4 regions of the Paenibacillus sp. lzh-N1 genome follow, and region 1 is predicted to be linked to each of the others. Evidence: riboswitches for the same ligand, from Rfam matches in the RefSeq annotation. Region 1 holds a riboswitch; each other region holds the start of a gene.

The links. A riboswitch is a leader RNA that binds a small molecule or an ion and turns the genes downstream of it on or off. The one in region 1 is predicted to bind thiamine pyrophosphate.
Region 2: it holds a riboswitch for thiamine pyrophosphate, as region 1 does, so the genes downstream of both, thiC (phosphomethylpyrimidine synthase ThiC) here and C0638_RS05570 (ABC transporter substrate-binding protein) in region 1, are expected to answer to the same signal.
Region 3: it holds a riboswitch for thiamine pyrophosphate, as region 1 does, so the genes downstream of both, tenA (thiaminase II) here and C0638_RS05570 (ABC transporter substrate-binding protein) in region 1, are expected to answer to the same signal.
Region 4: it holds a riboswitch for thiamine pyrophosphate, as region 1 does, so the genes downstream of both, C0638_RS19480 (thiamine phosphate synthase) here and C0638_RS05570 (ABC transporter substrate-binding protein) in region 1, are expected to answer to the same signal.

What each region holds. Positions count from the first base shown of each region.
Region 1 covers NZ_CP025696.1:1,224,398-1,232,171, forward strand. The annotation lists gene C0638_RS05560 (bifunctional 2',3'-cyclic-nucleotide 2'-phosphodiesterase/3'-nucleotidase) at 1-270, opposite strand, end outside; gene C0638_RS05565 (pyridoxamine 5'-phosphate oxidase family protein) at 487-921, opposite strand; TPP riboswitch at 1,192-1,301, shown strand; gene C0638_RS05570 (ABC transporter substrate-binding protein) at 1,498-2,541, shown strand; gene C0638_RS05575 (MTH1187 family thiamine-binding protein) at 3,057-3,350, shown strand; gene C0638_RS05580 (ABC transporter permease) at 3,347-4,123, shown strand; gene C0638_RS05585 (ABC transporter ATP-binding protein) at 4,169-5,122, shown strand; gene C0638_RS05590 (TatD family hydrolase) at 5,115-5,960, shown strand; gene nfsA (oxygen-insensitive NADPH nitroreductase) at 6,140-6,883, opposite strand; gene C0638_RS05600 (heavy metal translocating P-type ATPase) at 7,172-7,774, opposite strand, start outside.
Region 2 covers NZ_CP025696.1:879,885-887,658, reverse strand. The annotation lists gene C0638_RS03985 (YneF family protein) at 27-281, shown strand; gene folE (GTP cyclohydrolase I FolE) at 336-929, shown strand; gene C0638_RS03975 (lipoate--protein ligase family protein) at 1,122-1,967, shown strand; gene C0638_RS03970 (Fe-Mn family superoxide dismutase) at 1,979-3,358, opposite strand; gene C0638_RS03965 (alpha/beta hydrolase) at 3,609-4,646, opposite strand; gene C0638_RS03960 (IclR family transcriptional regulator) at 4,945-5,688, shown strand; TPP riboswitch at 5,806-5,917, shown strand; gene thiC (phosphomethylpyrimidine synthase ThiC) at 6,101-7,774, shown strand, end outside.
Region 3 covers NZ_CP025696.1:3,014,702-3,022,475, reverse strand. The annotation lists gene C0638_RS13790 (glycosyltransferase family 4 protein) at 1-1,189, opposite strand, end outside; gene C0638_RS13795 (glycosyltransferase family A protein) at 1-3, opposite strand, end outside; gene C0638_RS13785 (polysaccharide biosynthesis protein) at 1,173-2,438, opposite strand; gene C0638_RS13780 (glycosyltransferase) at 2,443-3,564, opposite strand; gene C0638_RS13775 (NAD-dependent malic enzyme) at 3,962-5,689, shown strand; TPP riboswitch at 5,753-5,854, shown strand; gene tenA (thiaminase II) at 5,989-6,678, shown strand; gene thiM (hydroxyethylthiazole kinase) at 6,704-7,549, shown strand; gene thiD (bifunctional hydroxymethylpyrimidine kinase/phosphomethylpyrimidine kinase) at 7,546-7,774, shown strand, end outside.
Region 4 covers NZ_CP025696.1:4,287,130-4,294,903, forward strand. The annotation lists gene C0638_RS19460 (hypothetical protein) at 1-187, shown strand, start outside; gene C0638_RS19465 (cupin domain-containing protein) at 541-1,080, shown strand; gene C0638_RS19475 (ABC-F family ATP-binding cassette domain-containing protein) at 1,518-3,071, shown strand; TPP riboswitch at 3,157-3,265, shown strand; gene C0638_RS19480 (thiamine phosphate synthase) at 3,595-4,188, shown strand; gene thiO (glycine oxidase ThiO) at 4,246-5,394, shown strand; gene thiS (sulfur carrier protein ThiS) at 5,391-5,594, shown strand; gene C0638_RS19495 (thiazole synthase) at 5,597-6,364, shown strand; gene C0638_RS19500 (ThiF family adenylyltransferase) at 6,361-7,419, shown strand; gene C0638_RS19505 (response regulator transcription factor) at 7,560-7,774, shown strand, end outside.

The DNA.
Region 1 (7,774 bases):
GAACAACATACTGTTTCTTGTTTCACTACGTGCCTTCTGGATCAAACTAGCTGTACTAACCAAGCCATATTCGTTGGTTTCTTTGTCCGAATAGTAGTCATAATTCATCAGTGCCCCATGAATATCCGTCGTTTCCATGATCCGCAGATTCACCGTAGCGCTATCGCGAGAATCGCTAGCTGCCCAGGATGGAGCGGCTGAAAACACCAGCAGGCTACAAGCTACAACTGCTGCTGTAAACCCTTTAAACCAATTTTTACGAAATAACAAAATATACCCCTCCTCATTAAGGTGTATGCCTCATATACATACTTTTGCACATATATGTAAGCTTTGAACCCACCATTCCTATTTTAATCCAACGCCAGACAAAAGAGTAGTCATTTGCTTAAAATATTTATGAAAAAATAATTATTTTTCGCATAAAAAAGCCAGTAAATCTCCTGAAAAGGTTGGAAATTTACTGGCTTGTCTGTTATATTGTTTCTATTTCGTCCACACCTGGCGCTCCGTTTGTTGACCAACGTACTCAATACGAGTCGGATTGACGTCTAAAATGACATAATCGGGATCATCAGGTCCGGAAAACCACTTTTTCAGAGAATCATTCCACACTTGTTTGCGTAACCCCTCATCAGCTGTAACCTGGACGGTAGCCTCCACTTCCAAGACTTCCTTCGTACCACCCACTTCATAACCCAGCAGCAGATAAGCATTCGGATTGTCCTTTAGCTCTTCCACTTTATGTGTTTTGCGATCCGTCGCCAGATGAATGTTCATTCCATCGTTAAAAAGGGCCATATAGCGCACTTTCGGTTTTCCGCCCTCTACCGTACCTAACGAGCAAAATTTGTTGTTATCCAAAGCCTTCACAATGGCTTGTTCCAGCTGACTGCGATCCAATGTATCCGTTTTACCCACAGTACAACAACTCCTTTTTACGAATTAGAATTCTATAGAGTCTATGCCACTTGGCACCAGCTCTCCTAAACATACAGTGTAGCTGTTCTGAAAATAACATGACCAGAACAGATCTGAATGATTCATGTTCATTTTCAGATCAAAGCTCACAGTAAAAGTGTACCCTGTCGTTCGGCAAATGAACCGTGAGCGCTTCCTTAAGGCTGGACAGACCCGCCTTCAAGGCATATAATCGTCGTAGTAAACCCGAATAAACGAACCCATTAAACCATACAATGCCAGGGGTGCTGGAATCGGCCGGCTGAGAGTGTGTCCCAAGACACTGACCCTTACAACCTGATCTGGGTAATGCCAGCGTAGGAATGCTTAAGCAAGATGTGCCTTTTATTAAAACAGGACATCCCTTACTTTGGTATATACAAGCGCAAGCGTCCCGGAATCCCGGGACGCTTTTTTTGTTGAAGATGAAGTTGTTGGAAAGATTGCATTCCGGCAGATGTTATTTTTGTGAAAATGGGGAACATAAGCTGTCTGATTGGACGGACAACGGGTAATTAAAAAGGAGAGAACACAAAGATGAAGCGCATGAAAATGTTAAGCCTGGGTCTAATCAGTCTTTGGCTCATGGCTCTGACTCTGACCGCTTGCGGCGGCAATCCCCCTACATCTCAAAAGGAGGCTCCTGCTGCCGACACTTCAACGTCTACCTCGGCAAAGGGGCTCAAAGATGTTAAAGTCGTGCTCGACTGGACACCCAATACGAATCACACAGGACTCTATGTCGCCAAGGACAAAGGATTTTACGAAAAAGCAGGCTTGAATGTCCAAATTGTTCAACCAGGCTCAGGCGGAGCCGACCAAATGGTTGCTTCGAATGCTGCACCTTTTGGTATCAGCTATCAAGAAGGCGTCACTCAGGCTCGCATCCAAGGCGTGCCGCTCGTATCCATCGCTGCGGTGATTCAGCATAACACCTCTGGCTTCGCAGCCCCGGTAGACCGCGGAATTAAAAGCCCGAAAGATTTCGAGGGTAAAAGCTACGGCGGCTGGGGTTCTCCTGTAGAAGAAGCGGTCATGAAATCCATCATGGATTCAGACCAAGGTGATGTGAGCAAAGTGAAGATCGTCAATATGGGTAATGCAGACTATTTTACAGCCGTGAAGCGGGATATTGACTTTGCCTGGATTTTCTACGCATGGACCGGGATTGAGGCCAAGCTTCGAGGTGAGCCATTGGATATGCTATATGTAAAAGATTATTCCAAAAACCTCGATTACTATACACCTGTAATTGTGAGCAATGAACAGACGATAAAAAATGATCCTGAGCTGGTTAAGGCGTTCATGGACGCTACCGCGCAAGGCTATGAATACACTATCGCCCATCCAGAAGAAGCGGCAGATATCTTAAGTAAAGCTGTGCCGGAGCTGGACAAAAAACTGGTACTCGCTAGTCAAAAATGGCTAAGTCCGCGTTATCAGGACGATGCCCCGCAATGGGGCGTACAAAAAGCGGAGATATGGAAAAACTACTCGGACTGGATGTATGAACGCAAGCTGCTCAGCAAACCTTTGGAAGTCGATAAAGCCTTTACAAACGACTTCTTGCCCAAGCGTTGATCTTGTAAATAGAGCTTGAAGTAGCCTTTGTGCCACTACGCGGACTGATGATGCTTTCCATCGCCACCGCCCCCGGATTTCCGGATTAAAGCATCAGCAGGGTAAAAATCCGGGGACAAAAGCGACCGCTTCGCTTGTACAGCACCATTCCGTCCGCTTCGCTCTCGCTCCACTTGGTTTATTCTTTAGTCTCATAGTATCTAAGCGCAAAAGCAGGTGCGCTTGTGTGTAAAAATGCCACACAACCCTGCTTTAAAAATAAGGTGCTTATAAGGCGGTTGGCAGCGTAGCGATTCATTTGAATCTGGAGAAGCGAGGTGTTCGCCTGAAAGCTTTCTTTAGGAAAGCTAGCTTCGGAAGCATATGCTCAGGGGGATTCTTACCTTTTAAATTTTATTCAAAGAATCCCGCGGCAACAGCGATCGTAAGATCAAATGAACCGTGAAGCGGTCTCCCCGCCTTAAACCAATTTATTTTCCTAATAACTTAAACAAAAAAGGACAGGTGAAATTCGCATGGCTAACACATTGCTCAGTATTCAAGTCATCCCTAAAACTCCTAATAACGAAGACTCTTATCCATATGTAGACAAGGCGATTGAGGTCATTCAGCGTTCCGGCGTCAAGCATCAGGTGAATCCATTGGATACCACAATGGAGGGCGAATTGGACGAATTGCTGAAAGTCGTCAAAGACATGCATGAGGCCTTGACGGAAGCTGGAAGTCCCAGCGTCATTTCACAGATCAAAATCGCACATAACCCACAGGGCATCAGCATGAACAAGCTGACCGAGAAGTATCGCCCATGAATCCGAAAGGCAAGAACGCATCCTGGTGGAAAAGCGTATGGCCGCCCCTTGTGGCGGTCCTCTTCTTTTTAGCGGCTTGGCAGGGAGCGGTTAACTATTTACATATTGAATCCTGGCTCCTGCCAGCTCCATCCCTAATCGTACAAGAGGGCATGGCGCAATCGGCGTTGCTTGGCACCCATACATGGGCTACGGTTCGCCTGACGCTTGCGGGATTTGCTATAGGGACAGCAACGGGACTGCTGATCGCCATCGTTCTTCATACGATTCCTTTTCTCAAATCTGCTCTATACCCGCTCTTGATCCTTAGCCAAAACATTCCGATTATCGCCCTCGGTCCGTTGCTCATGGTATGGTTCGGTTTTGGGGTGCTGCCCAAGCTTATGGTCATTACATTAGTATGCTTTTTTCCCGTGGCTGTAGCGGCCATGGACGGGCTGACACGGACAGACCGTATGATGATGAATTACATGCGAATGTCAGGTGCAAGCCGCAGGGCTATTTTTCTAAAGCTAGAGCTACCACACTCCCTGCCACAAGTCTTCTCTGGCGTTAAAATCGCTGCTACCTATAGTGTGATGGGCGCGATCATTGCCGAATGGATTGGGGCCAGTGAAGGAATTGGATATTATATGTTGCTGCAAAAGTCTGCCTATCGTACGGATCTCATTTTTGCCGCTATCGGTATTATTGTTGCACTCAGCTTGCTGATGTTTGTCGTTATTTTACTACTGGAGAAATGGTTGGTTCGCTGGAAACCTGACCAAGAGTAGATTCCACATATTGCATTAAAGCATCAATGAAAGGACGTGGCATATATGAGTCTGCATCCGACTGACTTGACATCACCACCCGTCGCTGATGAACAGCAACAAGCCGGAGAACTGCAGGTAATGACGCCTGCCCCTCCTGCTTTGGAATTGGACGGGATCAGCCTCGCCTTCCGGGAAAAGCGAAGCTCACTGCCTGTACTGCAGGATGTATCCCTTACCGTTAAACCGGGCGAATTTGTCTCTCTCATCGGTCCGTCAGGCAGTGGCAAAAGCACGCTATTTCACATCATCGGAGGGCTGCTCAAGCCGCAGCAGGGACGTATCCGTATGCATGGACGGGACATGACTGGTGAACGCGGGCATATCAGCTATATGCCGCAGCAGCCCGCCCTTTTCCCGTGGCGCACCACGCTGGACAACATACTGCTCGGGCAGGAAAATGCACCACGAAAGGATGCAGCAGCGGGCTCCCGATACGGCAGCGAACGTGAACATCGAAAAGAAGCCTTGCAATGGCTCGAACAGGTTGGACTGGGCAAGTTCGCGAAGGCGTATCCGCATACGCTATCTGGTGGCATGCAGCAGCGCGCGGCCTTTCTCCGCGCCCTGCTCAGCCCACAGGAATTAATGTTGCTGGATGAGCCGTTCAGCGCACTCGATGCGCTGACACGTGCAGACATGCAGCAATGGTTATTGCGGATGTGGGAGAAGAACCGCCGCTCTGTGCTGTTCATTACCCACAGCATTGAAGAAGCGTTGCTGCTCTCCGACCGCATTTATGTGCTGTCGGCGCGACCTGCTTCAGTGATGCATGTCGTAGATGTTCCTTTTCCCCGCCCGCGTAGGGAAGAAATCACCCTGGATCCACGCTTTATGGAATGGAAACGGACCATGACTGGCTGGATGCGCGAGGAAAAGCACAAACTGGACGGCGACATGGACGCCGCTGAAAGCATCCGCAAATACACCTCGGACGACAGGGTAAACCATTATGAATGATTGGAACATGCACTCTGCATTGAGATCGAACGCGGCAGCAACTGTTCCCTTAATCGACGCGCACATTCATGTAGACAGCTACCCGCCTGAACAACAGGAGCTATTGCTCGCTTCGCTTGCCGACAACCATGTAGAAGCCATCATAGCTGTGTCCATGCATCTCGCCTCCAGTCAAGCCAACTTGCGCCTGGCTGAGCGTTGGCCCAGGCTAGTACGTCCCGCCTTCGGCTTTCATCCAGAACAGGCTCTGCCAGCACATACCGAGCTTGACCTGTTATTTGACTGGATGGACGAACATGTACAGCAGATGATCGCGGTGGGCGAAGTTGGCTTGCCCTATTACAATCGGATCGAGGCTTCACGCAGCGGAGAGCCTTTTGAGCTCGCTCCTTACATAGCACTGCTGGAGCGTTTTATCCAGTTTGCAAGCAAACATAGCAAACCCATTGTGTTGCACGCTGTTTATGAAGATGCAGACATTGCCTGCGACCTTTTGGAACGTCATGACGTCACACAAGCGCATTTTCACTGGTTTAAGGGCTCTGCCGCCACGACCAAACGTATGGCCCGGAACGGCTATTATGTCTCCTTCACACCGGATCTCCTGTACGAAGAAGAAATTCGCAGTTTGGCAAGACAGTATCCGTCTGATCAGGTCATGGCAGAGACAGACGGTCCATGGCCGTTCGAGGGTCCTTTTACCGGACAGCAGACGCATCCACGGATGACTACCGAGGTCATTCGCGCATATAGCAAGCTGACCCATCAAGATGAAGCTGCTGTCCGTCAATTATTTTATGATAATACAAGACGCTTCTACTCACTGTCTGATTCGTAAAGGCATATCTGCTATTTACTAAAAAAGATTACAACCACAACTTATAGTCAGAGCAAAGAACCTCCTTATGTACGCGAAACTTCAACATGCGTAATTAAGGAGGTTCTTATAGCTTTAAATAACACATATTTCTCAAATGCCACTTGTAAATTGCAGCATTCTTTATCGTTGCTCCATTTTTATTGCTTCAAGAAACCCTTCTGTTCCAAAAATGGCTTCAACTGCAAGCGCGCTGGTTCGGTCAGTCTCGTGGCCATTTGCTCAGACCAAGGTGTAGAGCGTTGACCGCCCGTACGTTCCTTCAAATATTCGGCTGATGTGTGGTCGTATACCTCCACAGCTTTCATCGTTTGGTTTTTGTCATAACCGTTCATATGCAACACACCGGACAGTGGAAGACGTGGACGCAAGCCCGTTTCCTGATCCGGTACACCAATGCACATACCGAACACTGGATATACCAGCTCTGGCAAGCCTAATAACTCGGATACCTCTGCTATTTTAGTACGAATGCCCCCGATGTAAACGATGCCCAAGCCGAGTGATTCAGCGGCCACCGCTGCATTTTGTGCAGCTAACGCAGCATCAATGGTTGCAACCGTATAATTTTCGACGGACCCTTCATAGGAAGGCTGGCCTGGCTGATGATGAATCGTCACCTGCTTCAAACGATACAGGTCTGCGCACCATACCAGAAATGTCGGGCACTGCTCGACGTAAGCCTGCCCTCCTGCCAACTCGGCCAGTTTTGTTTTTAAAGAAGGCTCGGTAACGGCAATAACGGTATATGCCTGCACATTGCTGGACGAGGATGCCATTTGGCCAGCTGCCACAATAGCTGCGAGCTGCTCGTCGGTAATGGGGTCTGACTTGAATTTTCGCACAGACCGATGGTTCATCAACAAGGAAATCGTATCATTCATGACTGCTTCACTCCTAATCCATAATATAAGCTCTTTATCTGCTTCAAGCTGTGAGTACACGAAAAGGTTCTTGCATGCTTGCATGGCACTCTTACAAATATTATGAAACTTTCGCGAATGATAAGCAACCTGACGCGATGAAGAATGACTGCATGAATTAAATAAATAAAAAAACAGAAAAAAAAGCAAGTACGCACAAAGCCAAAATTGTGCGTACTTGCTCTAATTACAAAAATGATATCGCTGCAAATATCCAACAGCATGCATCTGCCGAATACATCAATACGTTTACAGCTTCACCCGCTGGAGACGCAGCGCATTCAGTACAACCGAAACAGAGCTGAATGCCATGGCCGCTCCCGCCAACCATGGAGCCAGAAAGCCCAAAGCAGCAATCGGAATGCCGATCACGTTATAACCGAGCGCCCAAAACAAATTTTGCCGTATGTTTGTCATGGTCCGGCGACTCATTTCGATCGCGTCCGGAATGCTATTCAGGTTACCACGCATGAGAGTAATATCGGCAGCCTCCATGGCCACATCTGTACCTGTGCCCATTGCCATCCCTATATGGGCTGTAGCCAGCGCTGGCGCATCGTTAATACCGTCCCCGACCATGGCTACGATCTTGCCCTGTTCCTGAAGTCGCTTCACTTCCTCGGCCTTTCCTTCAGGCAGCACTTCCGCCAGCACCCGTTCAATTCCCGCCTCGGCGGCAACGGCCTGTGCCGTCCTTTCATTGTCACCTGTAATCATAATGACTTCAATGTTCATCGCCCGTAGACGGGCAATAGCTTCCCGTGATGTTTCTTTAATTGTATCCGCCACGGCCACTAATCCGGCATAGGAACCATCCACAGCGACAAGCATTGCCGTTTTCCCTGCGCCTTC
Region 2 (7,774 bases), 340 kb from region 1:
TATAAATATACAGAGGTGACGACTTCGTGGTGTGGAATATTGTCATTCCGATTATTACCCTGATTGTTGGCTTGGTCGGGGGATTTTTCATCGGTGCTTATTATCTTCGCAAACAGCTTGAAAAGATGCAAAACGACCCTGAAACGCTGCAAAAAATGGCCAAACAGATGGGCTACAACCTGAATGGGAAACAGATGCAAAAAGCCCAGCAGATGATGAAGAACCAACAGTTCTCCAAAAATCAGCCTGGTGCGCGTAAAAATCAGGGCCGTCGGAAATAATGAGCAACGTGAGCACGGATGCCGCATGAGGTTGCTGCATAGAGGAGGATTACTGTGGCTGGCGTAAAAGATTATATTAACCGCAAAGCTGCGGATAACCGGGATAAAATCGAGTACCATGTGGAGCAGATTTTAAAACTGATCGGTGAGGACCCCAAGCGTGAAGGTTTGTTGGAAACACCGGCACGCGTTGCGCGCATGTATGAGGAAATATTTGCGGGTTATGAGGTTGATCCACGGGATGCGCTGGGTGTGACATTTGACGAGAATCACGAGGAGCTTGTAATCGTCAAGGATATTGTCTATTACAGTCAGTGTGAACACCATATGGCTCCTTTCTTCGGAAAAGTGCATATCGGCTATGTACCCAGCGGTAAAATTGTAGGACTAAGCAAGCTTGCCCGTTTGGTGGAGGCGGTGACTCGCCGATTACAAGTACAGGAGCGTATTACATCGCAGATCGCTGATATTCTAAATGAAGCGGTCTCCGCTCACGGAGTTATGGTGGTCGTGGAAGGCGAGCACTTATGCATGTGTGCCAGAGGCGTCAAAAAGCCTGGCAGCAAAACGGTAACGTCTGCAGTGCGCGGCACGTTCCGTGATAATGCAGCACAACGCGCAGAGTTCTTGTCCCTGATTAAGGAATGATTGAACATGGCGTGATAGGATGAAAAAAAGGGTGGTCTACGCATAGGCGTAGCCGCCTTTTTTTGTTAACATCAGAAATAGAGAAAATAGATCGCTGCTGTGAAGAATGAAATGGAACAATGGCAGCATAGCTGCCCTGAAAGTTACGATTAGCCTATGGATAACAGTTATTTTTAAGATAGGGGATAACGTATGGATCATATACATAGCTCAACAGAAATAACAACAGCATTGCCTGCGTTGCAATGGTTGGAAGCGCCACTGACGACTACGCAGGAAGACGTATTGTTTCCGCTGGCTTGGGAGGAGCTAGCTTGTCGGCAAGTTGGGAAAGGAGCTGCGCCTATTTTGCATTTATGGCGGCATCCGGGGGCGCTTGTGATTGGTCACCGGGACCGCAGGCTTCCCAACGCCCCACAGGCGATGGAGCGGGTGCGCAGCTCAGGAACGTCGGTATGCGTGCGTCCTTCAGGCGGAGCAGCCGTCATGCTGGACAGGGGGGTACTGAACCTGTCCTTGATCCTGCCGAATCCGCAGCGGGCCATCAGCCTGCATGAGGATTTTCGGCTCATGGCAGGGCTGATTGCCGATGCGCTGGCCCCGTGGTCTGTCGAGGCGCAGACCGGAGAAATCATCGGGTCCTTCTGTCCCGGGGACTACGATGTGAGCGTTGGGGGACGCAAGTTTTGCGGCATTGCGCAGCGGCGTCAAGCCAAGGCGTATATCATCACAGCCTTTGTGATGATTGAGGGCCGCGGAGCAGAGCGTGCACAGGCGGTGCAGCAGTTTTATCGAGAGGCGGCCGGGGGTACGCCTGAAGGCGTGCAGGAGCCGGATTATCCCCGAGTGAATCCGGCAACGATGGGCAGCCTGGCAGAGCTGGCTGGTGTGCCGTCTGTCGAGGCGTATACAGCATCGCTACGCCGTGTAGTTGAGAGCCGGGCTGCCATTTTGCCTGCCGATGGCTCGCTGGTGCAACCGGAAGGATTGGCAGAACAGATGGCAGCGCTCAGAGAGCGGTACGATTTGCAGGTGTAGTTTGTTTTAGCTTAGAATGGTTGCCATCTTAGCTTGGAGGCTTGAGCATAGCGCGCCTCCACCTCAGGCCAGTTGACGACATGCCACCAATCTTCGATGTATTTATTACGTTCGGCCTGATGCTTTAAGTAATATGCGTGTTCCCACACATCGATCGCCAGCAGCGGAATAGACTCCCATTGAGTCAGGTTCTGGTGCTTTTCGGCCTGCAAAATTTCAAGCCGCCCGGCGCGCGGGCTCCATACCAGGATAGCCCAGCCGCCGCCCTCGACCTTTTCGGCTGCCGAACTAAATTGCTTTTTGAAGGCATCGTAGCTGCCAAAATCCTTTTTAATCTGTTCAGCCAGCGGTCCGCTTGGGTTTCCACCGCCTTGAGGGCTCATGATCGTCCAAAAAAGAGTATGCAGATAATGACCTGCCCCGTTAAATGCCAGTTCACGTTCCCAATGCTTTACGAGGTCAAAATCACCTGTTTTTCGGGCTTCTTCCAGTTTCTTTTCCGCTTTATTCAGATCATTCACATAGCTCAAATGATGCTTGTTATGGTGAATACGCATCGTTTTTTCATCAATGTACGGTTCAAGCGCATTATAAGGGTAAGGAAGCGGAGGGAGCCGATGTCCCCCAATAGGGACCGGGCGACCGACTAAGGATTTTTCCGCTGCTGAAGGTTGCGTCTGACCGGACTGGACGCCTTTAGTAGCCCCAGAACCTTCTCCTCTCATGCTGGCATGCCTCTCTCGAAACGCTTGCTCCGGGTAATCCTCACCCTCTGCCGCTACATGATACAACCCAGCGGCTCGTGCGATGGAGCCGGGCTCTTGAAAGGGAGTTGTCGAAATCAGGAAATATTGACTTTCATGTGCTGCGTGTATTACAACTCCGGCGGATTTTGGCTGTTGACGCAATGCATGACTGTGCTCGGTCAGCAAACCTAGCTGCCGTACATATTCCTGTGATTGACGGTTCGCAGTTTGCAGCAAATCGTCCAGTCGACGATTTAATTCTTGAGAGGCAGGCTGTGAATTCAAGCCTGATTCGGACAACGGTTTCTCTCCAGTTGCTGATGCGTCTGATCCCCTTGAATGGGCTGATGATTCATCCAGCTGGTGTGTATGAGCTTGGGGAGCAGACGACGCTTTTTTCTCCTGATGTTGCCATGCTTGTTCTACCGGGTCAAGCGCGCTCCGTTGCTCTTCAAGTAGCTCTATGGCGGCCCGTTCCGTTTGTTCAAATACGGTTCGCCAATCATCCAGTAGCCGCACATAAGCAGGTTCTAGCCCTTCAGTAGCGGATTTAATCACTTCCACATGCCAACTTTCCTGCTGCTTCCAATGACGGATTTCCTCCAGCACACGTAAGGGCAGGAAAGACCCATAAGTACTCAGCATCGTTTTTACCTCCCGTATCCCACTATGGCTATCCAGCAGATCTAGCAGATCTGTCCTGGATGCATATGTACCCAGTATATTCGCCGTCCCATCGGGAATATGTCTATGAACTTCCTTCATCAGGTTATACCTTTTGCACAGAACAATAATTAATCGTGGAAAATAAAAAAAGAAGCCTGTCTACGGCACGGGTTAAGTGTCCATAGGCAAGCTTCTTCAAGGCGATGAATGCTTATTCGAAAATAATTCTTTACTGCGTAGTCGTTTGTTTATGGGCAGCAGCCGTGGTTTTCTTGTCCTCCAGCTCCTGTACACTGCTTAAAAATGTCGATACCCGTCGTAAATATTCACGAGGATGCTCTCTGAAAATAAGCTCATGTATCCCGTTTTTGACAATCCATACACTGGAAAGCGGGTTGGTCTGATTGGCAGCGAGCTTTTCCGCAATGGGGTAAGGGGCCTTTTCATCCTGTGTACCGTGTACAAACATGATTGGAAACGGATAGTCCTCCTTTTTTACCTCCTGATATGGAATCTGATGCAAACTGGTGCCGTTCAAGACTGGAAACAGCAACTCCAGTATTTCCAAAGATGGATGTCTCGGCAAATTAATTTGATTGTGAATGTTATGGTACAGCGTATCCGGTTCCAGTAGGAAGGTGCTGTCCAAAATCATCGCGTCCACATCTTTGGTTTGCAAACCCGCCTGAAGAGCGGTTCCTGCTCCCATAGAGAAGCCCCATACAATAATTTCCGACGAGCCGCGTTGTTTTGCAAGCTGGATGGCCCCAAGAAGCTGTTGGGATTCTGCCTTGCCTCCGGTTGCGACGGCCTTGCTGTTTTGTGACGCAAATCCGTAATCGAACATGACCACATTAAAGTTCAAGCTATGGGCATAATGCGCCAGATCATACATGGGAATCCAGCTTTCTTCACGGTTGGCTCCATAGCCATGACTGAAAATAATGGTTTTCCGCGATTGATCTGCCGGGATATACCAGCCTTGTACCATGCGGCTACCATCCTTGGCTGGGAAGCTGACTTCCTCATAAGGCATACCTTTGGCTTGCATCGGATTAGAGTATAATGGCGCGACGGTGGGATTCGTAAGCACCCAGGCGATGTAAGCATGCAAGGCAATAAAACAAAACAACAGAAAAAATACGACCGACAGCAGCAGAGCAATCACAACGTGCTTGAACCGCAGCATACGGGGATTAAAGAGTGGGGTGGACGGCTCCTGAACAGCGGTCTGTAGCTGAGCGTTACGCTGGGATGTCGAAATCATGTAAGAGCCTCCTTATATAGAATTGATCTTCGAATCATAAAATTTAGGTATAATTCCACTTGAAAATAGTAGGGTATGTCCGTATAGATACCTATTATCGTATGATGGGTATTATCCAAAGTCAACGTCTGAACCGGAAAAGTAAAAATGATGCAAAGAATTGTCGATGTTTGTTCTTGTTCTGTAATATGGTTGTCACAAAAACATCGGTTTACAGTAGCCGCGACTATTCTATATAATTTATGTAACCATGTTTCATAGTGTGAAACGAATATGGATACAAGAGGAGCGGTTCACGATGGAAGACCGTAAATTAACCGTCCGCGCTGTAGAGCGTGCACTTGATATACTGCTGTGTTTTACCGCAGAATCTGATCTTGGTCTAACGGAGATTGCCTCCCAAATTGGTCTACATAAAAGCACCGTTCATCGTCTTTTGACTACGCTAGAGGATCGGGGATTTGTCGTTCGGAATGCCGAAACGGAAAAATATCGGCTTGGTTTTCGCATATGGGAGCTGTCGACGCATCTGTCCCAAAGCGATGAGCCGGCGGTGTTGTTACAGCCTGCAATGGAAGGACTGCGTGATCGCTTAGGGGAGACGGTCAGCTTGTACCTGCGAGATGGAAGCATGCGTATTCGCATACAAGCCGTGCAGAGCAATCAGGCGATCCGCAGGGTTGCTCCCGTGGGAGCGCGTATGCCGCTGGCTGTGGGAGCCTCCAGCAAGGTGCTGGCGGCCTTTATGCCGCCACAGGAGCTGGAGGTACTGCTAAGCAGTGAAGAATGGCCTCCCTCGGTAGATACTGAGGTATATAAAGCCCAGCTGCAGGACATTCGTGAGAAGGGGTATGCGACTAGCTATGAAGAACGTGAGCCAGGAGCTGCGGCTGTGGCCGCGCCTATTGTGAACCGAAAGGGACAGGTCGCGGCGGCTTTATCTGTATCCGGCCCGGTCAGTCGACTTGCGCCTGAGACGCTGCATGATTTTGCTCCGGTTTTGATCGAAGCAGCTAAGGAAATGGGGCTTATGCTCCCGTAACAGTAATCAATACAAAAGGAAATCATACAAGGGTTGCCAAAGCTATAGATTTAAAGTAGTCTGATAGAGATGGCGGGTTGTCTGTTATAGCCGCCAATTCATGTGAATAGAAAGTATCACAGTTACTGGGGGAGCCTGTAATGCGGGCTGAGATGGAATCGGGCAAGATTCCGGACCCTTTGCACCTGATCTGGATCATACCAGCGTAGGGAAGTAATCGGCCATTGAAATGTATACGCAGCTGCTGTCTGCGGTGACGCATAGGGTTTTATTCCATGTGCGTGCTATCTGGATAGCTGCCTCGTTTGATTAGCCGGTTCCCTAGGGAACCGGCTTTTTTGCATAGATCAGCGCCACCCTCGGAATGGTTCCGGATCGGTGTGTCATTTCAACGATACGGGAGGAATGGATCATGAAACCGACAGAAACCGAAGGAACAAAAGAAACAGGAATGAAATCAACAGCAGTAGAGAAGGCAAGTGCGGAGCAATCCAGTAGGGTTAATTCTTTCCCGGGGAGCCGCAAGGTGTATATTCAAGGTTCTCGGCCGGACATTGCCGTGCCAGAGCGTGAAATCGCGCTGCATCCCACACATACGCCGCAGGGGATAGAGTATCATGAGCCACTGCGTGTGTACGATACCAGCGGTCCGATGACAGATGAAGCCTATCAGGTGGATATTCGTCAGGGCTTGCCACCATTACGGCGAGCTTGGGCACTGGAACGGGGGGATGTGGAGGCTTACGCGGGCCGCGCCGTCAAGCCGGAGGATAATGGACTGAAACCCGGCTCCAAACGGGAAACAGTGGAATTTCCCGGCGTGACTAACCGTCCGCTTCGGGCTTCACAAGGGCGCACTGTGACGCAAATGCATTATGCGCGGCAAGGGATCATTACGCCTGAAATGGAATTTGCGGCGATCCGTGAAGGAGTGGAGCCCGAGTTTGTGCGGCAGGAGTTGGCGGCTGGACGAGCCATTTTACCTTCAAATATCAATCACCCGGAAAGCGAGCCCATGGTCATAGGGCGCCATTTTCACGTGAAGATCAATGCAAACATTGGAAATTCCGCGGTTACGTCCTCCATCGAGGAGGAAGTGGAGAAGATGACCTGGGCTGTACGCTGGGGCTCAGACACCGTCATGGACCTGTCCACAGGTCGTAATATCCATACGACACGCGAATGGATTATTAGGAATTCACCCGTACCGATTGGGACGGTGCCGCTATATCAGGCACTGGAAAAGGTGAACGGCGAAGCAGAGAAGCTGACGTGGGAGTTATATCGAGACACACTGATTGAGCAGGCGGAGCAAGGAGTGGACTATTTTACAATTCATGCGGGAGTATTGCTACGATATATACCGATGACAGCGAATAGAATGACGGGAATTGTATCCCGGGGCGGATCGATTATGGCAGCCTGGTGCCTTGCGCACCATCAGGAGAACTTTTTGTATACGCATTTTGAAGAAATCTGTGAAATTATGAAAACCTACGATGTGGCCTTTTCTCTCGGGGATGGTCTGCGTCCGGGTAGTATCTATGATGCGAATGATGAAGCACAATTTGCAGAGCTGAAGACGTTGGGCGAGCTAACGCAAATCGCATGGAAGCATGATGTCCAGGTCATGATTGAAGGGCCGGGACATGTCCCTATGCACAAAATCAAGGAGAATGTGGATTTACAAATGGAAATTTGTAAGGAGGCTCCCTTTTATACTTTAGGGCCGCTGACGACGGATATCGCACCAGGATATGATCATATTACCTCAGCTATCGGGGCGGCTATGATCGGTTGGTTCGGGACGTCCATGCTGTGCTATGTTACGCCGAAGGAGCACTTGGGCCTGCCGAACAAGGATGATGTCCGCGAGGGAGTTATTACCTACAAAATTGCCGCACATGCTGCTGATTTGGCGAAGGGTCATCCACGGGCGCAGCAGCGGGACGATGCTTTGTCCAAGGCACGTTTTGAATTCCGCTGGCGCGATCAGTTCAATCTTTCGCTTGACCCTGAGCGGGCCTTGTCCTACCATGATGAAACACTACCGGCAGAGGGGGCCAAGGAAGCACACTTTTGCTCG
Region 3 (7,774 bases), 1.8 Mb from region 1:
CACTCTGTTCCGCCTCCTCTGTCCAATTCTCCATCAACTGCTCAAACGCGGCAGCTGTATGATCAAAATGGAATCTTAGCGCATATTGATACGCTCGCTCACGGATGGCCATGTAATCTTCGCCACCCTTTGCTGCTCTTTCCATTTGTTCAGATAATCCCCGAATATCGCCGTGAAAGCATAAATATCCGCTTTTTCCGAAATCCGTCGCATCCACCAAACCGGGGGAATTGCTGACAATACTAGGTGTTCCAACGGCTGCCGCTTCCGTAATCGTTAACCCCCAGCCTTCACGCAGGGAGGGAAACACAAGCGCATGGGCACGACTCATCAGCTCCAGCTTATGCTCTGCTGAAACAAATCCGTAAAAGGTAATATCTGCTTGGGATTGTCCTTGTTCATCCGGTTCTCCGTATGTCAATTCATACCGCTCTATAATCGGTAATAATTGTTCTGTCACATAGGTTTTATCGGTTTTTCCAGCAATCCATAACATAGCCTGGGGGAACTTTTCCTTGAGCTGCCCAAAGGCTTCAACGACCAGATCAATGCCTTTATATTTAACGAAGCGTCCGGCATACATAAAGGTCGGGTTAGACTCCTTCATTAAAAATTGTTCACGCGGCCAATGATCAAACTCAATGCCTTCCGGTAAAAGGTGAACACGATCCGGGTGAAAGCCCAGCTTAAGCAGATCATACCGGGTAGACGGGGATACGGTGAGCGTCCGATCCTTCCGAGCCAGCTTAAGCATCAGGGGCTCCATATGAAATCCAATCATATTTAGCGGAAATCGAGCATTTTCATACCATATTTCCCTTGTTAGCTGGTGTATGAAAAAGATCCGCTTGGATGCCTCCACCCAAAATCGGGTAAAGAACTGATGCGTATTCGCCTGATTAATTACATAGTCAATCTGCTGCCGATGAAGACGGTAATAGCGCATCGCATAATAAATAACACTGTATATGTTTCCTTTTCGAATATACGTAATACCGTCAATGACTTCATGCTCAGGCATCCCCTCAAATTGGGGTGAGAAATGAATGAACTGAAAACGGCCTTGCTGTGTGCGTTTTAGCATTTCATGGGTGAAAATTTCTGCTCCCCCGCTTTTCGGAGAACGAATGTCACGCCAGGAAAGCAATAGAACGACGGTTTTACCGTTCTGTTCAAGTATGGTATTCATGGGGTGAATCCCCCCTTATCTTTATTTTGAATAAATATATATAGGCATCTATCACAAAATAGAGAGACATTGCCCCATAAACAATGAACTCTGACAGCAAAAAATCTACTGGGTCTGTGTGAGACATATGAAAGGCTGCTACTAAAACAGCTGCTCCTGCTACCAGACTAAATATAAATTTGCGTCTGCCCACTAATACGTGCACATGCACAAAAAACATCACGATGGAAAATAGCCAGTACACCCAACCCCCCCATGGAATATAGACCTCAGCTGACTGGTAAGAAGCTCCGAATAATATGGGAATAGACGTTGGGAACACAAAGGTCGTGCCCACATATACACACAGCGCAGCAACAGCCATTAACCCAGCATAGATGGCAATTAACTTGCCCAAAGCCTGGCGGTCATGCCCCTGCGCACCGATCTTGGGAATAAAGGCCGCGATCAGGCTGTAGGAAACGTAATAGACCAATTGGCTGTACTTCAGCGCAATGGCATAGCTGCTGGCTTGCTCGGGAAAGTAATGCTGTACATACAACATGTCGATGGAGATACAAAATAGAATGAATAAATTCGTCATAAGGCTATCGGTAAAATCCTGACCTAGCGACTTCCATAGCCCAGAAGGGATATGTTCTCCACTGTGTGTAGATAAGGATAAGCCACGAGCCGAAACGATCCAGCCGTGAAGCAGCGACAGCAACATTCCTCCGCAACTTGCCAACAGTAGCGCTTCCAGCTTTAAACCTAGTGCGGCCAGGACAAAAAACAGGCTCAGTTTCCCTAATACCTCAATGTAATAATTCACATTGAGCGCTAGCATGCGTTCCCTACCGTGTAAATCTCCGCGGCATGAACTCACGAGAATATGCAATCCGATCAAGGCATACAGCATGAACAGTGGGCCAGACTCAACACCCAATAGCGAGTGCAGCAACGGATGAACGGAAAGTAAAATGATCATGGCAAGCACAGTTAGCACTAGAGGTGCTTTTAGTAATAGAGAACCGAGCGGTAAGCTGCGTAGCGGAAGTTTCTTGTCACCCTTGGATACCAGCTTGGCGGTTAATAGCTGGATGGATAAGCCCAAAACGGACAGCAGTGCAAAGAGGGCCAGCAGCGCGTTCGCCTGACCATAGGCTTGTCCGGTAAGATACCAGCTCGCTGCAATGTGGAAGAAAAAATTAAATCCGTTAAGCAGCACATTAAAGAGGGGAAACATCAACGAACGCAGTCGGTTGTTCACGTGGTTATCTCACCCGCCGATCCAGTCGCCAAATCTCAATGATAGAGCGCAAAAAACGAATGGAATCTTTCCAGACATGAATGTGCGAGCCATCTCGGTCAATGCATTTGACGGGTAATTGCAGCACACGGAGCTGAAGTCGCTTGGCAATAAACATCATCTCCAGATCCAGCGCCAGTCCGAGTTGTTCCTTCAAATGTGGAAACATCCGCTTCACGGCAACCGAACTCATCACTTTAAGACCCGTCTGGGAATCTACCACACCTGTTGGTAAAAAGGGGCGAGAAACGACCCTTTTGCCAAAGCTGACGATAGATCGCAATAAAGAGCGATTCTCGGCGGTCATATCTTTGGTTCCAATCACAACATCATAGTAGCCCTGCTGAACAACATTAATCATTCTGGCAATGTCCTCAATAAAAAAGGAATCGTCCGCGTCCACAAATACGTAGTAATCCGCACCGATGGTCCGCATTCCTTCGAGATACGTCCCTGCCTTGCGCGTATTGCGTCCCAATTCCCTCGTTTGAAGCAGCGGACTCAGGTTCTGGTTAATCCGGTTTACGGACAAGTCCGTTGCCGCCTCCAGCGCTTTAATCAAGGCATTCGTGCCATCGTGACTACCATCATCAATGAGATAAATCGAACCCTCTATAATATGGCTGCGGATAAAGGTTTGCAGTCGCTCAGCAAAGGTTTTGACATGAACAAAACGTTTCTCTTCGTTATATACAGACAAGATGAATGCAACATGTTGGCTTTTGGTCGAATACTCGGGATAGAGCAAGCTTTGTATTTCAGAAATGATTTCTTCGGTATCATTGGCTTGCCAAAATAGCAGACGCAATCGGCCTACTCCGATAATTTGCACCATATGCTGATCACTGAACGGAAAGGTTACATCCGTCACCAATAGCAATGGCATTTGCGGAAATTGGCTACGGATCTGATTAGCTTTCCGCACGGCTTGCCCCGGCTCCCTATAATCAATCAGGCAGCAACATGCATCCTCGTAGACTGAAGCGGTCTCCGTGTCCTCGCACTGTATATATTGGTAAAAACAAATCACATTGGGATAATCAATAGCCCTGTTGTTATCGCTAAAAATGGCTATAGGTCCCTGCACACAAACCTCTCCTTTTCCTCCGAATAATTCTATTTTGTTGAAAAAGAATTAAAAATGTTTGCTTAGCAAGATTAAATTAATGTCCAAATACTTCATATTTTCTTAACAAAATAGCTCACATCCCTTGATATATAAACATTTAAGAGAAGAAAAATCTATTTTCATATTTGATAAAAACAGAGTATTTGGACCTGATTCATTAGGACTATAAACGTGCGAATTACAAGATGAATCCGAAACTGAAATTAGTTCTATAAGATTAATAAGAAGATATATATATGGTCTTTTTGTCATAGATAAATAGAAGAATAAAACCAATTTGCATGTCCATACTATGGATAACATGTCATCTTTCATCATGAATAATTATCAAAATACAGGGAAAGAAGGTCTTTTTATGGAAGCATTCCATGTCAATCGTGATGGGTCATTATCTACTCCCTTACGAGGAAAGGACGTGCTAGCAAACCCTCTTTTGAACAAAGGAGTGGCATTTACAGAAGAAGAACGCAAAGAACTGGGCCTGGAAGGAATTCTTCCTCCCACTGTCCTTTCATTGGAGAAACAGAGCGTTCGGGCATATCAGCAATTCTTGGCACAACCCACCATGCTGCGTAAAAATGCCTCACTTAACGACCTTCACAATCGAAATATCGTACTCTACTATCGACTGCTAACCGACCATTTGAGTGAAATGCTGCCCGTAGTCTACACACCGACTGTAGGAACCGCCATTCAAGAATACAGCCATGAGTACAACCGCCCTGGGGGCGTATATTTATCGATAGATAATCCGAACGGTATTGGACAGGCGTTTTATAATACCGGTTTGAGTAGTGAGGATGTTGACCTGATCGTCGTGACGGATTCGGAAAGTATTTTGGGGATTGGTGACTGGGGTGTCGGGGGAATTAACATTGCTATTGGCAAACTCGCTGTATATACAGCTGCGGCAGGCATTCACCCCGGGCGGGTGCTGCCCATTGTACTGGATGTCGGCACGAATAACGAGAAGCTGCTGAATGATCCCCTGTACATCGGAAACCGCCATAAACGAGTTCGCGGGGAAGCCTATAATCAATTTATTGATACCTTTATCAGCAAAACGTTAACACAATTCCCGAAGGCGCTTTTGCATTGGGAGGATGTGGGTAGCGTGAACGCACGACACATTATAGGGAAGTACGGTCAAAACATTCTCACCTTCAATGATGATATCCAGGGCACAGGAGCAGTGACATTAGCTGCGATTGTTTCGGCGGTAGGTGTCACTAAAACTCCGCTACGTGAACAAAAAATACTTGTCTTTGGTCCAGGGGCAGCAGGAATCGGTAACGCCGACCAAATACGGGGTGCAATGATCGAGGACGGGCTTCCTGAAGAAGATTCATTCAAGGCATTTTGGGCCTTTGATTATCGCGGACTGTTAACAGACGATATGGAAGATGTACTGGATTATCAGAAACCATATGTGCGTAAAAAGGAAGAAATCAGCTCATGGGCCCGATCGGAAGATGATAAAATACCGTTGCTGGAGGTCATCCGTCAGGTAAAACCCACAATCTTAATTGGAACTTCCGGTGTAGCGGGTGCCTTTTCTGAAGAGATTATCAAGGAAATGGCAAAGCATGTGGAACGACCGATCATTATGCCCATGTCTAATCCTACCAACCTTGCTGAAGCGGTACCCGAAGATTTGATACGATGGACTGATGGCAAAGCATTGATTGCTACCGGAAGTCCCTTTGAGCCCGTCACCTATAACGGTACGAAGTTTGAAATTGGACAGGCGAATAATGCCTTTGTCTTCCCGGGGCTAGGTCTGGGCGCAATTGTGGTCAAGGCCAAAAGAATCACCCCTTCCATGTTTACCGCAGCAGCTGATTCCGTTGCCAACGCCGTAGATTCGAATGAACTTGGCGGTGCACTGCTGCCTCATATCCAAAAATTACGTGATGTTTCGTTCGCGGTTGCGGTTGCGGTAGCGAAGGCTGCAATTCAGGATCAGGTAGCTCAGGCACACATTTCAGATATTGAACAAGCCATTCGGGATGCGATGTGGAAACCGGAATATGTAAGGGTCAAAGCCGTGGAAAGTGTAATCCAGCACCCTCATAATCCTTGACTGGAATCAAAGCAGTTTGACATAACCTAGGAACGAATGTACAGTATTAGTCAAAAGAATAGGAAAGTCCACTAGGGGAGCCATTATGGCTGAGACAAGAATGAACTTGGACCCTTTGAACCTGATCTAGTTCGTACTAGCGTAGGAAAGTGGAGCCTTCGTATATAAGGTTTCAAGCGTTTTCTGCGCATTGAACCTATGTTGAAGCCGCTCCAGTTTTCGGGGCGGCTTTTTGGCGTTGTTCCGAGAATTGTATCTTACGGGACTTCTTGTTCTCCATTTTTATTGGAGGTGGGGAAATGAGTTTTTCGCAAGAACTTCGTCGGCAGGCGGATGGCATTTTTCAAGCCATTTATGAGCATCCCTTTGTGAGAGGTATTGCTGAAGGAAATTTAACAAAGGAGCAGCTGATTCACTATGTAAAACAAGACTTTGAATATTTGAACGCCTACATGCGGATTTACGGCATCGCGATCTCCAAAAGCACAAGCCGGGAGGATATGGCTGTATTTAACGAACAGATCTCTTTTATTCTCAACAGCGAGGTTCATCCGCATCAAAACTTTTGTGCTATCGCAGGTGTCACCTATGAAGAGATGCAGGGATATCCACTCGCTCCGTCCGCTCATCATTATATCCGCCATATGCTGACAGTCGCACATGAAGGTAGTCTTGGAGAAATCATGGCCGTGCTGCTGCCATGTCCATGGACATATCTTGAGATTGGACGCAGGCTAATGGATGAGGTAAGACCGGACGAGTCTCATCCATTCTATGAGTGGATTTGTTTCTATGGAAACCAGATTGAAGATGTAACATCCAAATATCGCGAGCGTGTGGATGCTTGGGCGAATGTCGCCACGGCTGCCGAGCAAGAGCGGATGATTGAGCATTTTATGCTAAGCTGCCAGCTGGAATATATGTTCTGGGATATGGCTTATAAGCAGGAACAATGGCCCGTCCAGATGCGCGCTACGGTCTTGGAATAATCAGTAGAGATGAGAGAGGATAAACATGATGAGTATATGGGAACAAAGTTATTCGGATCTCCTGACAAAGGTACAAAATAGCAACCCCCTCGTTCATAATATAACCAATGTGGTGGTCACCAACTTTACAGCCAACGGCCTGTATGCGCTGGGCGCTTCCCCGGTGATGGCTTATGCACCCGAGGAAGTAGCAGATATGGCAAAAATAGCGGGCGCCGTCGTGTTAAATATCGGTACGCTGAACCGCGAGCTGGTAGATGCCATGATCATTGCTGGACAATCAGCGAATGCTCATGGTGTTCCAGTTCTGCTGGATCCGGTTGGTGCGGGAGCGACGAGCTTTAGAACCGAGTCAGCACTGCGGATCCTAAAAGAAGTAAAAATCTCACTAGTGCGAGGCAATGCAGCCGAAGTCGCCCATCTAATCGGAGAAGTCCGAGAGATTAAAGGGGTAGATGCAGGCAACAGTGCTGACAGCAGTAATGTCGATCTGGCAGTTCGGGCTGCACAAACGCTCCATACCATGGTTGTCATCACTGGAAAAGAGGACGTCATCACCGATGGGGTTGAAGTACGATTGATTAGTGGCGGAGACGCGCTGCTTACGAAGGTAACCGGAACAGGCTGCCTGCTGACCTCTGTGTTGGGTGCGTTTGCAGCAATTGAACCCAACCTGCTGCTCGCAGGTACAGCAGGTTTGGCATTTTACGGTGCAGCAGCTTCCCGAGCCGCAGCACATACTGCAAAACTGGGGCCAGGCAGCTTCCAGATTGCCTTTCTCGACGAGCTTGCCAAACTACATACTGGTTCGCTGGAGGGGCATGTCACGATCCGTGAAGCTGGAACAACTACAACAGGTGGTGCGCGATGAGAGACGTGCATGTACCGAGAGCGCTGACGATTGCCGGTTCAGACAGCGGCGGCGGAGCTGGAATTCAAGCCGATCTCAAAACCTTTCAGGAGCTTGGCGTATACGGCATGTCGGCTATTACAGCCATTACGGTACAAAATACCTTGGGAGTTCACGGTGTATATCCGTTGCCACAGGAAGCAACAGCGCAGCAAATCGAAGCTGTAGGATCAGATCTTGGAGTCG
Region 4 (7,774 bases), 2.6 Mb from region 1:
GTTTGGTGGTGGAAGAGTCGTCCGAAAGCAATCTATTATTGGAGGCATAGAACCGGGTACTGGAATGAAATATTTTTATAGAGATTCATATCCAGCTCCTTTTCAAGCGGTTGAGCGTTTTACGGATGAAAAATCTGCGGCAGCTGCTGGGTATTTCGAATACAAATATCATAACAGCTTAAATTAATCACTCTCCGGGGTGGGTTTCGTATTATTAGGTCAACTAAAAGGTTGGCCTGCAGTGACAGCCTAGTCTTTCGATTTTATGGTCACTGCTATTTTAAAGAGTGAGTCAAATAAATGGAATTTGATACTCGACATATCGGGGGAGTTCCAACGAAGCTGACACCACTCGCAAAGTATATGCAGTTATATGTAAATTTAAGTGCTAATATCTGTTGAAGTAAAAGACGAAACCGCTTGTGAATATTTTTGTCTTGGCATCATTTAGGCACTTGCCTAATGTTGAAGGTTTTTAGTCCTTTATATAGGCAACCGCATATGATAAGTAAACACTGAATCAAAAAAAGGAGAATGAGTATGTACCCTAAATCATGCCATCACTTCCCATGGCATATTCCTATGTATAACAGCTGTAATTACAACTATCGGAGTTATAATCCTCAATACTACAATTGGTACAACAACGACAGTAATCTCAATGAAAAGATAATATTAAGAGATTATGGACAAAGTCCATTTGTAGTGAATATTGACCAGGCTGCAAATCAAAACAAAAATTATCGTACTGCTATATGGACAGGGAAACATTTTCAAGTGACTCTGATGAGTATTAATGTTGGCGATGATATCGGTTTAGAAGCTCATCCAACAACTGATCAATTCATACGTATTGAAGAAGGTCAGGCACTTGTTCAAATGGGGGATAGGAAAGACAAATTAGATTATCAAGTGATGGCCTATGATGACTATGCAATTATGATACCTGCTGGAAAATGGCACAATGTAATTAATACAGGAAATACGCCCCTTAAGATATACGTTATCTATGCACCGCCTGAGCATCCATTTGGTACAGTTCATGAAACAAAAGAAATTGCCATGTCTGCTGAAAGATAGCCAATTATAAATTAATTTTATTTCATCCCGGTCAAGAACCCAGACCGGGATGATTACATTTTCTCCATTTTATTATTCCTCCGATACTCATGAGGACTGTCTACATAGAGTTCCTTTTTATTAATTGTTATTAGAACTTATCAATTATTTAGGCATTCATTGCTAGGGAATTGTAAGCTTCTGTATACTAGAAGCTTAGATTACCAAAGCAGCAAGAAACTCCTTACGTACCTACCGAAGAGGAGCTTAAGTGCTACTACGATTAACTGTTTTTCTTTTTTTAGGCCAATCCATCTGAAAACCTTAAAATTCGCTGTTTTCAATATTCCGATAAGGGTGCCGGATGTGCTACAATAAAGCTTTGAAAGAAACGATAGCTATATGAAATAAGAACACTCGGCAATGCCGATGAGACAATAAGGAGCCAAAAACAGCTTATGAGTTTATTGACTGTAGAAAATGTATCCCACAACTTTGGGGACCGTGCGTTATTTAAAAATGTTTCCTTTCGATTACTTGCGGGGGAACGTGTAGGATTGGTAGGAGCAAATGGTGTTGGTAAATCGACACTCATGAACATTCTGACTGGAAAATTGCTTAAAGATGAAGGCAAAGTGGAATGGACTCCACGTGTACGTTATGGCTATCTGGATCAGCACACCAAGCTAACGCCAGGTAAAACAGTACGTGATGTATTAAAAGACGCGTTTCTTCCTTTGTTGGAACTGGAAAAGGAAATGATGCAGATTACGGACAAAATGGGAGAGGCTTCTCCCGAAGAGTTGGAAGTCCTGCTGGAACAGATGGGAGAAATTCAAGAGCAACTGGATATGGGGGATTTTTACCTCATTGATGTGAAGGTTGAAGAAATGGCGAATGGATTAGGTCTCTCCGCCATCGGACTGGATCGGGATGTAGCAGCCCTTAGTGGTGGGCAACGGACAAAGGTGCTGCTTGCGAAGTTGCTGTTGGAAAAGCCAAATGTATTGCTGCTGGATGAGCCTACCAACTATTTGGATGTGGAGCATATTGAGTGGCTTACGCGATATTTGAAGGATTATCCCTATGCTTTTATCCTAATTTCACATGATACTGAATTTATGAACCAAGTCGTTAATGTAATCTACCATCTTGAATTTGCTAAGATGACCCGTTATTCAGCTAACTATGAAAAGTTTCTTGAAATGGCGGATCTGAACAAAGCCCAGCATATTGATGCATACGAGAAGCAGCAGGAATATATTAAGAAACAGGAAGACTTTATTCAGCGCAATAAAGCGCGCGCATCTACATCAGGTCGTGCAAAAAGCCGTGAAAAGCAGCTTGATCGAATCGAACGTATTGATAAGCCTGAAGAAGCCGCAAAGCCAACCTTTCAGTTCAAAGAAGCCCGTGCAAGCGGGAAAACAGTTTTTGAAGGTATTGACTTTGAAATTGGCTATACTCATGCCCTTTTGCCTAAAATGTCCATGACGATCGAACGTGGCGAAAAGATCGCAATTGTTGGCTGCAATGGTGTTGGTAAGTCTACGTTACTCAAAACCATTCTGGGGAAAATACCTCCGATCAGCGGAAAAACCTATCAAGGAGATTTCTTGCAGCCCGCTTATTTTGAGCAGGAAGTAAAGGCAGAGAAAATTACACCAATTGACGATGTATGGAATGAATTCCCACATTTGAATCAGCATGAAGTACGAGCGCATTTGGCGCGTTGTGGTTTGAAGAATGAGCATATCACGCGGCCTTTGTCTGCGCTTAGTGGTGGAGAACAGGCTAAAGTCCGCCTTTGTAAACTGCTAATGCGTGAGAGCAACTGGGTACTGTTTGATGAGCCTACCAACCACTTGGATGTCAAAGCAAAGGATGAACTCAAACGCGCTTTGAAGGAATACAAAGGGACCGTATTGCTTGTATCCCACGAACCGGACTTTTACGAGGATTGGGTAACCAAAACGTGGAATGTAGAAGAGTGGTCTAGTAAAGTTAACTAAAATCCAGTTCTGACAGATTTCACACAAGGTGGGGTTTGCAGAATTAGGAAAATATGCTAAGCTATCTTTAGCTGATACAATAAAATAGTCACACTAGGGGAGCCGCCCATGCGGCTGAGACGAAATAAATGGATTTCGGACCCTTTGTACCTGATCTGGGTTATGCCAGCGTAGGGAAGTGAGTACTGTACAAACAAGGTAGTAGCTCTTTACTTTTGTTTGCGCAGGAACGATATACGTTTACGGATATAATAGTCCGTTTGATTTTGAACGTTTGTCAAGCCACTTCCTTTGGGAAGTGGCTTTTTGCGTTTCGTTCATCTTCATTTGTTCGATTTTCCGTAGACGGATTTACATATGATCTCCTTTCATTATTGCTGGTACAAGTGGCTGGCTCCGTATGATATTACCCAATATGGAGCTACAACAGTATAGATTCAGCTAATACGATTTTTTGATAACACAAGTTCATATTCTTTAGTCCAAGTGAGGTGAAAATGAGATCGAATTACACGTAATTACGATGGAAAGTGTCTCCTGTGTGAATGTACCCCAAGTGGCTGCCGCTATTTGTCCTTATATTCATTATGTACACGCACGTTCGAAACAGAAGGGTGCCTCTGCTTTGCTTTCTTTGACTCGTAGCATGATCAAGCAGGAAGTTCCTTTGCGGCAAATTGTAGTAAATGACCGCGTGGACGTAGCTTTACTTACCTCGGCAGGAGCTGTCCAGCTTCCAGCTAATGGGTTATCTGTGGTGGATGCGAAAAGTCTACTTTCAGAGGGTACACGCTGTGGAGTGTCTGTACATTCGTTGGAGGAGGTGCAGACCGCCGAGCAGGCTGGAGCAGACTATGTACTATTTGGTCATGTATATGAGACCCATTGTAAAGCTGGTCTTGTACCGCGGGGTATAGCACAGCTTGAAAGCATTTGCAGATTGTCGGACATTCCGGTGATAGCGCTGGGAGGCATACAACCCCATCATGTTCCAGAGCTTTATCATGCTGGAGCAAGCGGAATTGCGGTGATGTCTGGTATATGGGAAGCAAAGTCACCCGTTGCAGCAGCGATGGAATATAGGCGAATGGTAGATCTTGTAGTTCACGACCTGTAGCAAGAAAACAAGACGAAGGGAAAGCAGAATGCTTACTGGAGAGGAGACACGGAACATATGTCAAAGACACATACAGAGAAAAAAGCGATAGGACACGCTGAATGCTTGGTCATAGGCGGAGGTGTGATCGGCAGTTCCATTGCTTATCATGTGGCTAAGGAGGGACGTAGTACGATCATGCTGGAACGATGGATCCCTGGTGAGGGAGCATCAGGAGCAGCGGTGGGAATGCTGGCAGCGGAAAGTGAAGAGTTTGCAGACCTTGAGCTGGCACGATTTGCCCGTACAAGTCGAGATGCATTCCCTGACCTTGTCTGTGATTTGGAACGTTTATCGGGTATTTCAGTGGACTTTCGTACAGGAGGATTTGTGACCCCATTTCGTTCGGAAGCAGAGGGCCAAAAACGCTGGAATGCTGCGAATATGCGAGAGGATGATCGTCCCATTTGGTGGGATGCCAAGGAGTTGGCCCGACGGATTCCGGGCTTGGCAGATCAAGTAATTGGGGCTATCTACCGATCAAAGGAGACACAAGTGTCTCCTGTCCAGCTTTGCCGTGCTTATGCAGGGGCAGCTGCGGTGCTGGGAGCAACAATATGGTCTGGAACTCAAGCTGAGGAACTGGTCATACAGGATGGTCGAGTTTGTGGTGTGCGAACGGATAGTGGATTTTTTTCCTGCGATCAGGTCGTGATTGCCGCAGGCTTGGACAGCTTGAAATTGCTAGAACAAATTGGGTTTGATTATCCACTATACCCGGTCAAGGGCGAAGCGGTAGCAGTCTCCTCGAAGGATCATCCGTTGGATTATACCATTTATGCTGACGATATTTACCTCGTGCCTAAACAGAATAACGAGCTTTGGATTGGTGCCACAAGTCTTCCGCATCAATATGACAAAGAGGTGACCGTAGGAGGCTTAAAGGGGTTGTTAGCACGTGCATCTGCCTGGTTACCGCGTGTACAGGAAGCTTCTTTTGTACGTGCATGGGCAGGCTTGCGTCCGCAGGCGGCTGCGGAGCGTCCTTTCATTGGGCCTGTTCCTGGAGTAGAGGGCGTCTATGCTGCAGTCGGGCATTATCGCAACGGTGTCCTGCTTAGTGATGCGACTGGGCGAGCGATGGCAGCTATGCTTAAAGGGGCTGGTGCAGCTGGACTTGGAATAAGTAAATTTTCTTCTGAACTTTTCAAGGAGGAAAGCTTATGAAGCTGACCATTAACGGACAGAGCATGACCATTTCCAATCGAATCACTCGTGTGGATCAATTGCTGCATGAACTTGATTTAAAGGTGAAAACCGTAGTGGTAGAGCTGAATCGGCATATATTGACCCGTGAAGATCATCATGAAACGGTACTTAAGGATGGAGATTGCCTAGAAATCGTACATTTTGTAGGAGGCGGTTGATCATGTTAACCATTGGAAAAGCATCTTTTACCTCAAGGCTGTTGCTAGGAACAGGGAAATTTTCGGATCTGGATATCCAATCCCAAGCCGTAGAGGCTGCTGAGACGGAAATATTAACGTTCGCTGTGCGCAGACTGAATTTGGAGGAACGGGATAAGCAGCATTTTCTCGATACACTGGATTTGAGCCGGTATACACTTCTTCCCAACACAGCGGGGGCAACAACAGCAGAGGAGGCAATCCGTATTGCCAAGTTGGCAAAAGCCTCCGGCTTGTGCGATATGATTAAGGTAGAAGTCATTGGGGATAGCAAGACGCTGTTGCCTGATCCTTTTGAAACATTGAAAGCTAGTGAAAAGTTGCTAGAGGAAGGCTTTGTCGTGCTACCCTACATATCGGATGATGTGATACTAGCGAAGAGGTTGCAAGAGCTTGGAGTACATGCCGTAATGCCTGGAGCGTCGCCGATTGGTACAGGACATGGTTTGCTCAATCCGTTTTCGTTAGAGTTGATTATCGAGCAAGCGGAAGTTCCGGTCATTGTCGATGCTGGTATTCGCTCACCTGGTGACGCAGCAATGGCAATGCAGTTGGGAGCAGATGGTGTTCTGCTGAATACAGCTGTCTCAGGAGCGAAGAATCCTGTGAAAATGGCTGAGGCCATGAAGCTGGCTGTACGTGCAGGCAGATATGGATTTGAGGCGGGGATGATTCCTGTAAAACGTTATGCTTCAGCAAGCAGTCCGATAGAAGGCATGGTTCAGGGATGAGGATTACTAAAAAATCTGCTGCTGAACCACCACAAAGTGACCGTTATTCCAGACAGGAAAGGTTTGCACCCTTTGGGCCTGCAGGCCAACGCCGGCTTGCTTCCTCTCATGTACTAATCATAGGTGTTGGAGCGCTGGGCACTGGTATTGCAGAAACGTTAGTTCGTGGAGGCGTAGGTACGGTAAGCCTGGTAGACCGGGATTATGTGGAATGGAGCAATTTGCAGCGCCAGCAGCTTTTTCAGGAAAGTGATGCTGTGCAAAGGTGTCCCAAAGCAGTAGCTGCCCAGCGAAGATTAAAGGATATTAATTCGGAAACAATTGTACATGCACATGTCTTGGATGTTGGGATAGAAGAGCTGGAAGAGTTGATCCAGGGGGTAGATCTCATGATGGATGCAACCGATAATTTCGATACCCGGCTTCTTATGAACGACATGGCACTCAAGCATCGCATTCCTTGGATTTATGGAGGATGTGTGGGTAGCTATGGTGTAACTTACACTATTTTACCGGGTCAGACACCTTGTCTACACTGTCTGATGGGAACTGTACCGCTTGGAGGGGAGACCTGTGATACGGCCGGGATTATTCCGCAGGCAGTACAAATGGTCACCGCTAACCAGACTACGGAAGCTTTCAAGCTTCTTGGTGGATATCCTGAGAACTTGAGAGGAAAGTTGCTTTCGTTTGATTTGTGGAAAAATGAGTATGTAGCAATAGCAGTGGATCGTCTAAAAAAAGCGAATTGTCCTTCTTGCGGTAGCCAACCGACGTATCCCTATTTATCAGCCTCTTATCGGCAGAAAACAGATGTTTTGTGCGGTAGGGATACCGTTCAAATAAGACCTGCCAACCGGACACATCTGAATCTCGCAGAGGTAGCAAATAGATTTACAGCATTGGGTGAGGGGAACGTAGAGTGGAATTCGTATCTGGTTTCCTTTAGTGTGGGCGAGCATCGCTTGGTTGTTTTTGCAGATGGCAGAGCGCTGATCCATGGGACAAAGGACTTGGCAAAAGCAAGAAGTCTATATCATCGCTATTTGGGCTGAAAACCATAAAGCAGAAAACCATTCTTTGAGAATGATTTTCTGCTTTTTTGTTACACTAACACAAATATGTTTAAATGGCTTATAACAAACTTGTTCGTATCCAATATGTAATGCGATGTCCAAACCAGGTGGGTGAAAAGATGAGCCCGTTAATTGTACTTGTGGATGAAAATGAAGCGCCCGCTGTATTCGTTCATCCATTGGAGCAGGCAGGTTATCAGGTGGTTCATGTTCGTAATACATCGGATGTAAGCCCTTATATAGCTCAAAATCCTGTGAGTTTGCTACTCCTGAACATTAAAGATGAACAGGCGGACACTCAAGGCTTGATTCGCATTTTGCAGCAGAACTATCC